2 regions of the Mesorhizobium sp. BHscii genome follow, and region 2 is predicted to be linked to the other one. Evidence: riboswitches for the same ligand, from Rfam matches in the RefSeq annotation. Region 2 holds a riboswitch; the other holds the start of a gene.
What was found. A riboswitch is a leader RNA that binds a small molecule or an ion and turns the genes downstream of it on or off. The one in region 2 is predicted to bind thiamine pyrophosphate.
Positions count from the first base shown of each region.

Region 1: another riboswitch for thiamine pyrophosphate. It lies ahead of ACWTU7_RS05120 (YkoF family thiamine/hydroxymethylpyrimidine-binding protein); the one in region 2 lies ahead of thiB (thiamine ABC transporter substrate binding subunit).

Region 1 covers NZ_JBSPKW010000002.1:483,863-490,993, reverse strand. Annotated here, with positions in the region: gene ACWTU7_RS05135 (NAD-dependent succinate-semialdehyde dehydrogenase) at 1-19, shown strand, start outside; gene ACWTU7_RS05130 (aminotransferase) at 55-1,434, shown strand; gene ACWTU7_RS05125 (alcohol dehydrogenase family protein) at 1,443-2,552, shown strand; gene ACWTU7_RS05120 (YkoF family thiamine/hydroxymethylpyrimidine-binding protein) at 2,562-3,170, opposite strand; TPP riboswitch at 3,161-3,272, opposite strand; gene ACWTU7_RS05115 (DUF2934 domain-containing protein) at 3,407-3,964, shown strand; gene ACWTU7_RS05110 (hypothetical protein) at 4,328-4,921, opposite strand; gene ACWTU7_RS05105 (aspartate aminotransferase family protein) at 5,108-6,484, opposite strand; gene ACWTU7_RS05100 (hypothetical protein) at 6,626-6,751, shown strand; gene ACWTU7_RS05095 (NAD(P)/FAD-dependent oxidoreductase) at 6,754-7,131, shown strand, end outside.
Region 2 covers NZ_JBSPKW010000006.1:185,099-192,229, reverse strand. Annotated here, with positions in the region: gene ACWTU7_RS11855 (ABC-F family ATP-binding cassette domain-containing protein) at 1-520, opposite strand, end outside; gene ACWTU7_RS11850 (thiamine diphosphokinase) at 522-1,166, opposite strand; TPP riboswitch at 1,269-1,383, shown strand; gene thiB (thiamine ABC transporter substrate binding subunit) at 1,427-2,440, shown strand; gene thiP (thiamine/thiamine pyrophosphate ABC transporter permease) at 2,689-4,308, shown strand; gene thiQ (thiamine ABC transporter ATP-binding protein) at 4,305-5,075, shown strand; gene ACWTU7_RS11830 (M48 family metalloprotease) at 5,373-6,800, shown strand; gene ACWTU7_RS11825 (RNA polymerase factor sigma-32) at 6,804-7,131, opposite strand, start outside.

The sequences.
Region 1 (7,131 bases), on a different contig from region 2:
CTGCCTGGACGTGGCCTAGAACCGCGCCCGACACTTTTCTCAGGAGTAAAAAAGATGCTCGACCAGTCCAACGAACTCGCCGCCTGGGACCGCGACCACTTCTTCCATCCCTCGACCCATATGGGCACGCACGCGCGCGGCGAGAGCCCGACCCGCGTGATCGCCGGCGGCGAAGGCGTCACCATCTGGGACAACAATGGCCGCAAGAGCATCGATGCCTTCGCCGGACTCTATTGCGTCAATGTCGGCTATGGCCGCCAGAAGATTGCCGACGCCATCGCCGCGCAAGCCAAGAACCTCGCCTATTACCACGCCTATGTCGGCCACGGCACCGAGGCGTCGATCACGCTGTCCAAGATGATCATCGACCGCGCCCCGCAAGGCATGTCGAGGGTCTATTTCGGCCTTTCCGGTTCCGACGCCAACGAAACCAACATCAAGCTGATCTGGTACTACAACAACGTGCTCGGCCGGCCGGAGAAGAAGAAGATCATCTCGCGCTGGCGCGGCTATCACGGTTCCGGCGTCATGACGGGGTCGCTGACCGGGCTCGACCTGTTCCACAACGCTTTCGACCTGCCGCGTGCGCCGATCCTGCACACCGAGGCGCCCTACTATTTCCGCCGTGCCGACCGCTCGCTGAGCGAGGAGCAGTTTTCCCAACACTGCGCCGACAAGCTCGAAGAGATGATCCTGGCTGAAGGCCCGGACACGGTTGCCGCCTTCATCGGCGAGCCGATCCTCGGCACCGGCGGCATCGTGCCGCCGCCCGCCCTCTATTGGGAAAAGATCCAGGCGGTTCTGAAGAAGTACGATGTGCTGCTGGTCGCCGACGAAGTGGTCACCGGCTTCGGCCGGTTGGGCACCATGTTCGGCTCCGACCATTACGGCATCAGGCCCGACCTGATCACCATCGCCAAGGGCCTGACCTCGGCCTATGCGCCGCTGTCGGGCGTCATCGTCTCGGACAAGGTCTGGCAGGTGCTGGTGCAGGGTTCCGACCAGCTCGGCTCGCTCGGCCATGGCTGGACCTATTCAGCGCATCCGATCTGCGTTGCCGCCGGTGTCGCCAACCTCGAACTGATCGACGAGATGGACCTGGTGACCAACGCCGCCGAGACAGGCGCCTATTTCCGTGCCGAACTGGCGAAAGCCGTCGGCGGCCACAAAAACGTCGGCGAGGTGCGCGGCGACGGCATGCTGGCGGCAATCGAGTTCGTCGCCGACAGAAATGATCGCGTGTTCTTCGATGCATCGCAAAAGATCGGGCCGCAGGTCGCAACCGCCCTCGCCGCAAGCGGTGTCATCGGCCGCGCCATGCCGCAGGGCGACATTCTCGGCTTTGCGCCGCCGCTCTGCCTCACCCGCGAAGAGGCCGACATCATCGTCTCGAAGACGGCCGATGCGGTGAAAAGCGTGTTTGCAAACATCTGAAGATCGACATGAACGCCATGACCAAAACCCTCCCCGCCACCATGGCCGCCGTGCAGCTGACCGGTCACGGCGGGCCGGAAAAGCTCGTCTACCGCACCGACGTGAAAGTGCCCTCGCCCGCCCTAGGTGAAGTCCTGGTCAAGGTCACCGCTTGCGGCATGAACAACACGGATGTCTGGGTGCGTCAGGGCGCCTATGGCACGGAGGAAGATGCTGCCGCGGTATCGACTTGGCGCCGCCAAGGCAACACGCTGACTTTCCCGCGCATCCAGGGCACAGACACGGTCGGCCACATCGTCGCCGTCGGCGATGGCGTCTCGCCGGACCGTATCGGCGAGCGGGTGATGGTCGATTTCTCCATCTACAACCGCGACGATGATTCACTCGCCGACATCGACTATATGGGCCACGGCCGCGACGGCGGTTATGCCGAGTACCAGGCCGTGCCGGCGGAAAATGCCCATGTCGTCGCTACCGACCTGACCGATGTCGAACTTGCCACCTTCTGCTGCGCCTATCTCACAGGCGAACAGATGCTGGAACGTGCCGCACTAAGAGCTGGCGAGCGTGTGCTGGTCACTGGCGCTTCTGGCGGCGTCGGCTCGGGCATCGTGCAGCTGGCGCGGGCGCGCGGCGCCATCCCCTATGCCGTCGTCGGCAAGGGCAAGGAACAGGCGGTGCTCGACATCGGGGCCGAAGCGGTGATCACTCGTGGCATCGCCGACCTGCCCGCCGCCGTGAACGCAGCGACCGAGGGCCGGCCGATCGACGTGGTTGCTGACCTGGTCGGCGGCGCCATGTTCAACGACCTCTTGCGCATCCTCAGGCCCGAAGGTCGCTACACGACGGCCGGCGCGATTGCCGGCCCGGTCGTGCAGCTCGATCTGCGCACTATGTATCTCAAGCAGTTGCAGCTGCACGGGTCCAGTCAGGGCACGCGACACGATTTCCGCCGTATCGTCCGCTACATCGAGGACAAGAAGATCCGACCGCTGGTCGGCGGCGTCTACAAGCTCTCCGATTTCCACCGCGCCCAGGCGGATTTCATTGCCAAGGATTTCGTCGGCAAGCTGGTGGTCGTTCCGGATGCCGTCTCGGATCTCGCTGCAACCCGTTGACAGCCAAGGCTAACGAGGGCTCGGGCTGTTCGCCGACACGGTAAGGTCGAGCGCGACATGGCCTTGCGGCGCGCCGAAGCGAAGGAAAGCTTCCGACAGCGTCGCGAACACCGGTCCAGCGTCGCCCCTCAGCTTCGTGCAGAAATTCTTCGACCTGTCGAAGACCCCCGAGGCCTTGAGGAAGTCGATGCAGCCGTAGATCTCGTCCATGTGGTGGCCCTCGCCGAGCGGATAGAGCGAGAACTGCGCGGCGACCTCTTGTCCGAGATTTTTCGCACCGTCGACATGCGCCCGCGCCGCGCCGATGCGCTCGGCCAGGGACAGCTCGTGGCTGGTGCCGGAAATCGGTGTGCAGATCGGATCGTCAGGCTCGCCAGGGCAGCCACGCGACACCGTCGCCGACAACACGCAATGCACACCACTTGCCGCCGCCGAGGCGAACAGATCGCGTATGGCCGGAAAAAGCTGTTCCGGCGGGCCGACGATCAGCGTCGAGATGTCGTCGGTCTCAATGCGGAAATTTGGCCGATAGAAATCCATCGCCGAAATTGCCTTGAGGATGACGCCGACGAAATCATCGCACATCGGATACAGGGAAATCTGTGCACCTGAAAACATAGTCGCCTCGCTCCGCTGGCATTACCCAGATCAGCTTGAGGGACCGAAGGCTTGCACCTTCCATCTCAGCCCCGGCAATACGGAGCGCCCCTGTCGATATGGGCGACGTAGCAGCTGCGCGAACGATGTTCAAGCAATGGCCAGCTCTAATTTAGTCTGGCATCGTGCTGCAGGAGCCGAACTTTCTCCTCAAACCCGTTTTCCATACGGAGAACAATGCTGCACCCTTCAGCGCGATGGACGACTTGCTCTCGAGCACCGCACTAGGATTTGCTCCGGGCCACCTAAAGCATCGCAGCATCGCAACGCCGCAGGCATGGTCTTCCGGAAGCCAGCCTTCCCCTGTTTTGTCCGAAATCGCTTGCAGGGTGGGATCGTTCCGACGCTCCTTCGCGTTGGGTGAAAACCTACAAGGAGGAACGACCATGTCAGACGACAAACACGAACGCATTCGGCGCCGCGCATATGAGATCTGGGAACGAGAAGGCCAGACGCACGGTCTGCAGGAGCGCCATTGGAATCAGGCGACTGTCGAAATCGAGAACGAAGTCCGCTCGCTTGGTGCTCGCCCACTGGCAATATCTGGTGCCGATGTGCCAGCTCCCACGCAGACCCGAAGCCGAGTGAAGACAGGCAACCGCGCCGCTGGTCAATCGGATGTTGAGGCAGCGGAAGCGCTGGCGATGAGAACAGGCATCACCGGCGACCAAGCTCAAGACCTCATCGACCGCCTCGGTGACGATCCGCTGGCACTCGATGAGGCGGCGCGGAGCCTTAGAGCATCCGAAAGGTAGGCGCCGGCTGTCCAGGCAGCCCATCGCTGTACTCGACACACCGCCGCAGATTTTCAATCTCCGCCCCCAAGCGGACCGCCGCACCGGCCGAACAAATGAACACCCGCGCCTCTGGCGGAGAGAGCGGGCCGATCGGGTCGCGGTCCTGTTTCATGACGTTGGACTAAGATCGCGGTTTCGCCTTCGACGCTCGATGATGCGTCCGTTTCGACGAACAGCGTCGGCTGCCATCAGCGCCGGGAATGTTCCAGCCTCACGGCGAGCGGGCCCTGTCCTGATGAGTTCCGTCAGCGTCGCCGAGCGCTACGTTCCCCACACGAAGTCGAGGTCTGCCCGCATCGCGTGTGGGTAGAAAGCAGTGCATCAGCCCGGTTCGATTATCGCTCCCTCCACAAAACCAGTGAGGAAGGTTTTGACCCGTCGATCAGCATGGCCAGCCATCCACGTCATCGCCGCTGGTCCAACCCACAGCGACCGGTCGGGCGCACTTGGGTTTGCTGACCTGGATGGTCCGGCCGGTGCGTCCGGCCGTCGCGGATTGCGCCACTGAACGACCGAGTTCCGGTAGGTTCTCTTGATTGCACGGCACAGGAACTTGTACCTGCGTTCGACGTTGGCCGCGGCGTTAGCTTCCGCAGGGCCCGTCGAGATCGCGAAACTGCCCTCCACTATGACTGTTTCGGTCATCTTGCATCGCAGGAATTGAATCGTGGAATTCTCATCACGGCAATACCAATCGTTCTGTGCCTGAATGAACTCCGCTGAAAGCCGTGGCAGGTCCTCGGGAGACCAGATCATGCAGTAGCTGCCGATAGCAGAAATGTCTCGAGTGGTTGGGGGCGTGACCGTCTTCCACCGCGGGCCATCGACGAACAGGATAGCCGGATCGCGCAAAAGTTCGGTTACCAGAGCAGCCTCGTCATCCGTATGCATAATGAAACGAAGTTGGCTTCTCATTGTTCGACCCAATCGAGCAAGATGTCCGGTCGCGAAGACTTTGACGACCACACCCGTTTTGGAACACGGAAACAGGTCTTTAGCACTAGTTCCTAAAGTTCGTCCTTAACCCGACCTGCAACCTTAGCCGAACGCGCTGTCAGCGGCCCGAGCAGGCATAGCAGTCCGCCGAGGCAGTTTTTTGTTTCAGGTTTCAGGTCCGACCTGCTTGACCGCGGCTTCGAGCGATCTTTCAAACGCGTCGATCATCCGATCGACCTGAGGCTCGGTGATGATCAGCGGCGGGCAGAAGGCCAGCGCGTCGCCCATGTTGCGCGAGATGACGCCGTTCTGCTGCATGAAACCGTTGACGAGCCCGCCCAGCGCGCCGGCCGTCTCCCACGGCGTCTTGTCCGCCTTGTCGCCGACCAGTTCGACCGCCGCGATCAGGCCGACGCCGCGCACTTCGCCGACAAGCGGGTGCGAAGCGAACTTGCGCAGGCGCTTCTGCATATGCGCGCCGACCGTGCGCGCATTGCCGACGAGATCGCGCTCCTCGATCAGCTTCAGGTTCTCCAACGCGACCGCGGCCGCAACGGGATGGCCGCCGCCGGTGAAGCCGTGGCCGAAGGTGCCGATGCGATTGCTTTCGTCGGCAATCGGCTCGAAAACTTTTTCGTTGATCAGCAGGGCCGAGATCGGCAGGTAGGAGGAAGAGATCTGTTTCGACAGCACCATGATGTCGGGCCGGATACCGAAGGTCTGCGAGCCGAACATTTCGCCGGTTCGGCCAAAGCCGCAGATGACTTCGTCGGCAACGAGCAGGATGTCGTATTTCGACAGCACCGCCTGGATCTTCTCCCAGTAGCCGGCCGGCGGAACGATGACGCCGCCGGCGCCCATGATCGGTTCGCCGAAGAAGGCGGCGATGGTTTCCGGGCCCTCGGCCAGGATCAGCTTTTCCAAGTCGTCGGCAAGCCGGCTCGAAAACTGCTCTTCGCTCTCGCCAGGCAGCGCCTCGCGCCAGTGGTGCGGCGTCGACGTGTGCAGCACATTGGAGATCGGCAGGTCGAAGGAAATGTGGTTGTTGGGCAGGCCGGTCAGGCTTGCCGCGGCAATGGTGACGCCGTGATAGCCGCGATTGCGGCTGATGATCTTCTTGCGTGCCGGCTGGCCGAGCGCATTGGACCGGTACCAGATCATCTTCATGGCCGTATCGTTGGCCTCGGAGCCGGAATTGGTGAAATACGCCTTGCTCATCGACACTGGCGCCATCTGCACAAGCTTCTCGGCGAGATCGATCAGCGGCGAATGCGATTTGGAACCGAAGTCGTGATAGTAAGGCAGCTTGGACATCTGGCGCACCGCCGCGTCCACCAGCCGCTTCTCGGAGAAGCCGACCGCGACGCTCCAAAGCCCGGCCATCGCCTCGATGTAGCGGTTGCCGGCCAGATCCTCGACATAGATGCCGTCGCCCTTCTCGATGACGAGCGGCCCTGCCTCCTCATGCTTGCGGGCATTGGTGTAGGCGTGCAAGTGGTAGCTGATGTCGCGAGCTTCGGGAGAATTCGGTCGAGCGTCCATGATGGTTCCTGTCCTGCATGCCGGGACGTGGGTCCTGCCGCCGTTCGGCGCGCATCGCCTCTTGCATTATGCTGTTTGATGCATCTGTTTCTCGTAAGGGTGTCAAGCCCTTTCGGGAAGGGCTGGCGGATGGACATAGACATGCAGAATTTCAGCTTCGAGGCCGCAGAACGCGAGGACCTGCGCGAAGCCGTCTGTGCGCATCGCCGGGTCGTTATCGTTGAAATGCTCACCAGCAGGCACAACAACAAGGCTGAGGTGGCCTGATCATGGACCGCGTCGACTGCATCGTTGCCGGCGCCGGGGTCGTCGGCCTCGCGATCGCGCGCGAGATGGCGCAGCGCGGCATGGACACCCTGATCCTCGAAGCCGAGAACGCCATCGGCACCGGGATTAGCTCGCGCAATTCCGAGGTCATCCATGCCGGCATCTACTATCCGGCCGGATCGCTGAAGGCCCGGCTCTGCGTGGCAGGCCGGGAAAAGCTCTACCGTTATTGCCAGGAGCGGGCGGTGCCGCATGCGCGCTGCGGCAAGCTCATCGTCGCCACGAATGCCGGACAGGAGCCGGTGCTCGCTTTCATCCTGGCCAACGCCTCTGCTTGCGGCGCGGGCAACCTGACGCCCTTAACCGCCGCCGAGGCGCGC
Region 2 (7,131 bases):
GCGAGATGACGATCAGCGCCGAAGAGGTGCGGCCAAGCTCCTCCTCCAGCCACTCGATGACCGACAGGTCGAGATGGTTGGTCGGCTCATCAAGGAGGAGAATGTCGGGCTCCGGCGCCATGACGCGGGCAAGGGCAGCACGGCGCGCCTCGCCGCCGGAGAGATCATTCGGCGGTTCCTCGCCGGACAGGCCGAGATGCTCTATCAGATAGGTGGCGCGGTAGGGATCGTCGGCGGGTCCGAGCCCCGCCTCGACGTAGGCGCGGACGCTGGCGAAACCATCCATGTCGGGCATTTGCGGCAGGTAGCGCACTGTCGCCGAAGGCTGGCGGAACACCTCGCCGTCCTGCGGCTCGATCAATCCCGCAGCGATCTTGAGCAACGTCGACTTGCCCGAGCCGTTGCGGCCGACCAAAGCGATCTTGTCGCCTGCCGACGCCGTCAGTTCCGCTCCGTCGAGCAGCGGCGTGCCACCGAAAGTCAGTTTTATCCCGTCGAGATTGAGAAGTGGCGGCGCCATGTCAGCTTTCGGTAAGCGGGAGTGGGTGGGCGAGCAACAGCGCGCGGCCGCTGCCCAACGCGATTTCGAGCCGGCCCTTGACCTCATTGGAAATGGTCAGCGACGAGCCGAACGCCATCTCGATATGGTTCAGCGGCCATTTGGCGCCGGTCACGCTCAGGCCGGAAAGGTCGGAAAAGCCGAGAATCGAAAACAGCGTGCCATCGGCGTAGTCGAAGCCGACCTTCCCGCGAAGCAAGGGGATGCCTTCCTGTGCGCCGCTGGTCAAAAGCACCTCCGTCCCTGCCTCGGCCAGTCGGACGCTGAGCGCCAGGTGCAAGAAGGCGTGGTCGGTCCGCTTGCCACCGAACGCGCCGGCAAGCACGAGGCTGGTCGCGCCGCGTTCGAGCGCGGCGGCGATAGCCAGTTCGCCGTCGGTCTTGTCCTTTTCTGCCGGAAACACCTGGCGGGGCACGGCGGCCAGCTCGTCCGGCAAATCCGCCGGCACCGAATCGAAGTCGCCGACCCAGAGTTCCGGCGTCAGGCTCAGCGTCCGGGCATGGCTCATGCCGGCGTCGGCGGCGATGACACGCGTGCCAGCGACCTGGCGGTCGAGCAGCGGCGTGCGGATAAGATCGCCGCCAAGCAGGATGGTGAATTTGCTCATATGCGTGGCCCTTACCAGCCCTGCTTGCGAAACGGAAGGCCGCGTTCCGGATGCCCGGCAAACTTCCGCTTGCGCCACACCTGGGCCGGGCCTATGTGTCGAAACGCTCTAACGGGGTGCTGGACGCGATTTTCGCGGACCAGCTGAGAGGCAACCATGCCAACCCGCTGAACCTGATCCGGTTTGTACCGGCGGAGGGATTAGACGTTTCGGACAGCCCGACGCCTCAATTCCTTTCAACGTGAACGAAGGAGGCGCCGATGCGCACGTTTTTATACACTCTTGTTTCGGCAATGCTGCTTGCAGCGGCCGTTCTCGCCGGCATCGGGCCGGCATCCGCGCAGGAAAAACTCACCGTCTATACCTATGAGAGCTTCACCGCCGACTGGGGTCCAGGCCCCGCGGTGAAGAAGGCCTTCGAGGCCGAATGCGGCTGTACTCTCGAATTCGTCGCGGTCGCCGACGGCGTCGCCCTGCTCAACCGCGTCAAGCTGGAAGGCGCCGCAACCAAGGCCGACATCGTGCTTGGCCTGGACACCAATCTGACGGCCGAAGCCAAGGCCACCGGCCTGTTTTCGCCGCATGGCGTCGTCATCGACGTCAATGTGCCGGGTGGCTGGAGCGACAATATTTTCGTGCCGTTCGACTATGGCTATTTCGCCGTCGTCTACGACACCGAAAAGCTAAAGACCCCGCCGAAGAGCCTGAAGGAATTGGTCGAGGGCAATGCCGATGAGAAGATCGTTATCCAGGATCCGCGCACCTCGACGCCCGGTCTCGGCCTGCTGTTGTGGGTGAGGTCGGTCTATGGCGACAAGGCGCCGGAAGCCTGGGCCAAGCTTAAGGCAAAGGTGCTCACCGTGACGCCGGGCTGGAGCGAGGCCTATGGCCTGTTCACCAAGGGTGAGGCGCCGATGGTGCTGTCCTATACCACGTCGCCGGCCTATCACATGGTCGCCGAAAACACCGAACGCTATCAGGCGGCGTCCTTCGAGGAGGGCGAATATCTGCAGATCGAGGTTGCCGGCATAACCACCACGGGTGCGAAGAACCCGTTGGCGAAACAGTTCTTGACTTTTATGACCGGGCCGAAATTTCAGGATGTCATCCCCGAGACCAACTGGATGTTTCCTGCCGGCAAAACTGACAAGCCGCTCAATCCGGCCTTCGACAAGCTCGTCAAGCCGACCAAGACTTTGCTGTTCAGCCCCGAAGAGGTCGCCGCCAACCGCAAGGCCTGGGTCGACGAGTGGCTGTCGGTGATGAGCAAGTAGCTTGTGATTGAAAGATGATCACTCTACGGCGCCCCCCTCTGTCCTGCCGGACATCTCCCCCTCAAGGGGGGAGATCGGATGTCACTTCCGCTTTCGCCAATCGCAACAGTCGAAAGATTGAGGCGAGGGTAAAGCTGCCAATCTCCCCCCTTGAGGGGGAGATGTCCGGCAGCACAGAGGGGCGTGGGCGGGAACTCGGCCTCAGCCATATTTTCTGCTTCGACGATCGTTGAACCAGGCAGGGCGGCATGCATATCGGATATCCTGCCGATCCCCGCGTCACCGCCGGCACCATCGCGCTTGCCGCTGTTGCGCTGCTGATCGGCGCAGCGTTCGCCGGGCTCATCCTTGAAGCTACACGCAACCCGACCGGCGCCGCGTCGACTTTCGATTCCTACCTCTTCCGTGTCGCCCGTTTCACGCTGTGGCAGGCTTTGCTGTCGACACTGCTTTCCGTCGTGCCGGCGCTGTTCGTTGCGCGGGCGCTGTCGCGGCATCCGCGCTTCTTTGGTCGTGCCTTGATCCTGCAGCTTTTCGCCGTGCCGCTTGCGCTGCCGGCCATCGTCGCCGCACTCGGCATTCTGGCTCTCTATGGCCGTGCCGGCTATTTCGCCGGCGTGCTCACCGCGATTGGCGGTCAGGGCTGGCCGGGCATATACGGCCTGTCCGGCATCCTCGTAGCCCATGTCTTCTTCAATCTGCCGCTGGCGACGCGGCTGTTCCTCGAGGCGCTGGCGACGGTGCCGGCCGACCAGTGGCGGCTGGCGAGCCAGCTCGGCATGGGCGCCAGACCCGCATTCCGGTTGATTGAATGGCCGACGCTGCGTGCGGCATTGCCAGGGGTCGCCGGGCTTGTCTTCATGCTCTGCATCACATCCTTTACCATCGTGCTCACGCTGGGCGGCGGGCCGGGCGCGACGACACTGGAGGTCGCCATCTATCAAGCGCTGCGTTTCGATTTCGATCCTGCCCGCGCGGTGACGCTGACACTGCTGCAGATCGCGCTGACCTTCATCGTGGTGCTTGCATTGATGCGGCTTGGCGCCAACACCGTCGGCGACGCCAACCTGCCGGTGGCACCGCCCCGGTCTCTTTCGGCTGGTACGGCCGAGACCGTGCTGAACGCAGCATTGATCGTTCTGGCATTGCTGTTCGTCGCCGGGCCGATGGCGGCCACGGTGACGTCAGGCCTTGGCGCCGATCTCGGCCGGCTGGCGGCCGAGCGCGCGGTTCGGCAGGCAACGCTGACCAGCGCCGTGCTCGCCTTGCTGGCGGCGCTGCTTTCAGTGGCCCTGTCGCTGTCGCTCGTCATGGCACGACGGGCGCTGGCCTTGAGGCGTCGCGTCGAGGCCAAGGCGCTGCTCGAATACGCCACCGATACCGGCGCCGGCCTCGTCCTCGTCGTGCCGCCCATCGTAATCGGCGCCGGCTGGTTCCTTCTCCTGCGTACTTTCAGCGATGTCTTTGCCATCGCTCCTGTCATGGTCGTCGCCGTCAACGCGGTGATGGCGATGCCGTTTGCCATCCGCGCCATTCGCCCCGGCTATGATGCGGCGAGCGAACGCCACGAACGGCTCTGTTTACTGCTTGGCATTTCGGGCTGGGACCGGTTCCGGCTGGTCGACTGGCCGTCGCTGCGGCGGCCGCTCGCCACCGGTTTCGCGTTCGCGATGGCTTTGTCGCTCGGCGATCTCGGCGTCATTGCCCTGTTCGGCAGCGACTCCCTGCAGACGCTGCCTTATCTCTTGCTGTCGCGCATGGGCAGCTACCGCACCATGGACGCGGCAGGCCTGGCATTGCTGCTTGGCCTGCTCTGTCTCGCACTTGTCCTGGCCGCGGACTGGCTGGGACGGGGAGAAAAATCATGACGCTCAACAGCGAAAGCGGTACGGCTGTGCGGCTGGAAAAGGTCTCGTTCAGCTATGGCGAAGCGCCGTTTTTATTCGATGTCGAGTTCGCCGCCTCGAAGATCACCGCCATCATGGGGCCGAGCGGTTCGGGAAAATCGACACTGCTCAATCTGGTGGCCGGCTTCGAGACGCCGCGATCGGGCCGCGTGCTGATCGGCGGCGCCGATTTCGGCGCCAAACCGCCTTCGGCGCGGCCGGTGTCGATGGTTTTCCAGGAAAACAATCTCTTTGCCCATCTTTCGGTCGAACGAAATGTCGGCCTTGGCCGCTCACCGTCGCTCAGGCTGACCGAGGCCGACCACGCTGCGGTCGCCGCGGCGCTCAAGCGCGTCGGCCTTGCCGGCAAGCAACAGGCCCTGCCGCGCGAACTCTCCGGTGGCGAGCGGCAACGCGTCGCGCTCGCGCGCGTCCTGGTGCGCGACCGGCCGGTGCTCTTGCTCGACGAACCGTTCGCCTCGCTCGGACCGGCCTTGCGCGACGACATGCTCGATCTGGTAGCCGACGTTCATGCAGAGCGGCGCATGACGGTGCTGTTCGTCACGCATCAGCCGGAGGACGCCCACCGTATCGGCCAGGACATGGTGTTCCTGGACAATGCCACGGTTGCCGCAACCGGGACTGTCGCCGATTTTTTTACCAAGGCTGGACCGGAAGCCTTCCGGCACTATATCGGTGCAGGTCCGTTTGGCGCGGGATCACGAGATGTTGCCCGGAAGCGGACATAATTTACGGCCAAACCGGCTTCAGGCGATGTGGTGCTTGCTTGCCATGGTCAAAGTAGTGTGGCTAGGTCCTCCGATACTGGTCCGGCATAGGTTGTGATTTGCCACTTCGGTGTCATGCGTGCTTGTGGGCGCGAAGGACGCTGTGGCAGTTGATTGTGCGTATGATCCTTTCTGAAAATCGATGCCCGATTTTCGGGGCCATGTGCTGAGACCCGAAAGGAAGCTGTTCTGCCGACCGGCACCGACAGAGTGAGAAGGAAACCGCTGGCGCGCTTCCTCGCGCTGGCCGGCTTTGCCATGGCGCTGGCAAGCTGCCAGATGTTCACGCCTCCGGACGTTCAGGAATCCGGCTTCCAGCCTTCCAACAAACCGATCACGGTCGACAATGTCGCCGCCAACAGCAAGCTCGCCGAAATGGCGAAGGCGCAGCACCCGCGCATCCTCGCCACCTATGGCGGCGAGTATTCCGATCCCAAGCTCGAACGCATGGTCGCCAAGGTCGTCGGCAGCCTGACCGTGGTGTCCGCCAACCCGACCCAGACCTACCGCATCACCATCCTCAATTCGCCCAACGTCAATGCTTTCGCGCTGCCGGGCGGCTATCTCTACATCACGCGCGGCCTGTTGGCGCTGGCCAACGATTCGGCCGAGCTCGCCGCGGTCATCGCGCATGAGATGGGCCACGTCACTGCAAACCACGGCTTGCAGCGCCAGCAGCTCGAGGCTGAGGAGGGGTTTGCAACCAAGGTCGTCTCGGATGTGCTCGGCGACAGCCCGACCGCCAAGGCGGCACTGATCCGCGGCAAGCTGCGGCTTGCCCAGTTCTCGCGCAATCAGGAGCTTGAGGCCGACGGCATCGGCATCAAGTCGATCGGCGAGGCGGGCTTCGATCCCTTTGCCGCCGGCCGCTTCCTGCAGTCCATGTCGGCCTACACCGATTTCCGCTCTATCAGCGGCGCCACCGACGCCAGCCTCGACTTCCTGGCGACGCATCCCAACACTCCGCAACGCATCGATCTGGCGCAGCGTCATGCCCGCCAGTTCGGTGCGCCCGGCGTCGGCACGCGCGACCGCGACGCCTTCCTCGCCGGTATAGACGGCCTGCTCTACGGCGACACACCGGAGGAGGGCTATGTGCGTGGCGAAACCTTCCTGCATCCAGGGCTCGGCGTGTCGTTCTCGGTGCCCGATGGCTTCATCATCGACAACTCGGCCGCGGCGGTGACGGCAACCGGGCCAGGCGACATAGCGATCCGCTTCGACGGCGTTTCGATCGACAAGAGCCGCTCGCTGACCGACTACATCCGCAGTGGCTGGGTGGCCGGTCTGGACGAAAGCAGCGTGCGCCAGGAAACGATCAATGGCAACGAGGCGGCGACGGCGCATGCCAGCGCCGAGGGCTGGCAGTTCGACATCGCGGTGATCCGCGCCGGCGGTCAGGTCTACCGGCTGTTGACCGCAGCACCTTCCGCAAGCACCTCGCTGGATGCCGTGGCGCGCTCGGTCAGCGGCTCCTTCCGTATCTTGAGCGCAACCGAGAAAGCGGCGCTGAAGCCGCTGCATATCCGCGTTGTCACGGTGCGGCCCGGACAGACCATGGGGTCGCTCGCCGCGCAGATGGTCGGCGTCGATCGCAAGCTGGACCTGTTCAGGGTGCTCAACGCGATGTCGCCCGGTGCAGCAGTGTCCGCCGGCGACAAGGTCAAGATCATCACCGACAAATAAGATTCAGGCGGCTGTCGCCAGAAACTCGGGGTTTTGCTTCACCAGCGCTATCTTGAGCTTTTCCATGGCGCGTGCCTCGATCTGGCGGACGCGCTCCTTGGAGATGCCGAGCGCCTCGCCGAGGGCTTCGAGCGTCGCGCCCTCGTCGCTCAGCCGGCGCTCCTCAATGATCCTGAGCTCGCGGGCATTGAGCGCGCCGAGCGCCGTTTTCAGCCAGACAGAGCGGCGTTCGACATCGATTGTGTCGCCTACGACCTCGTCCGGCAAAGGATCGTCAGAAACCAGGAAATCCATTCGCTCGGTGGCGCCCGCATCGTCGGCGAGCGGCTGG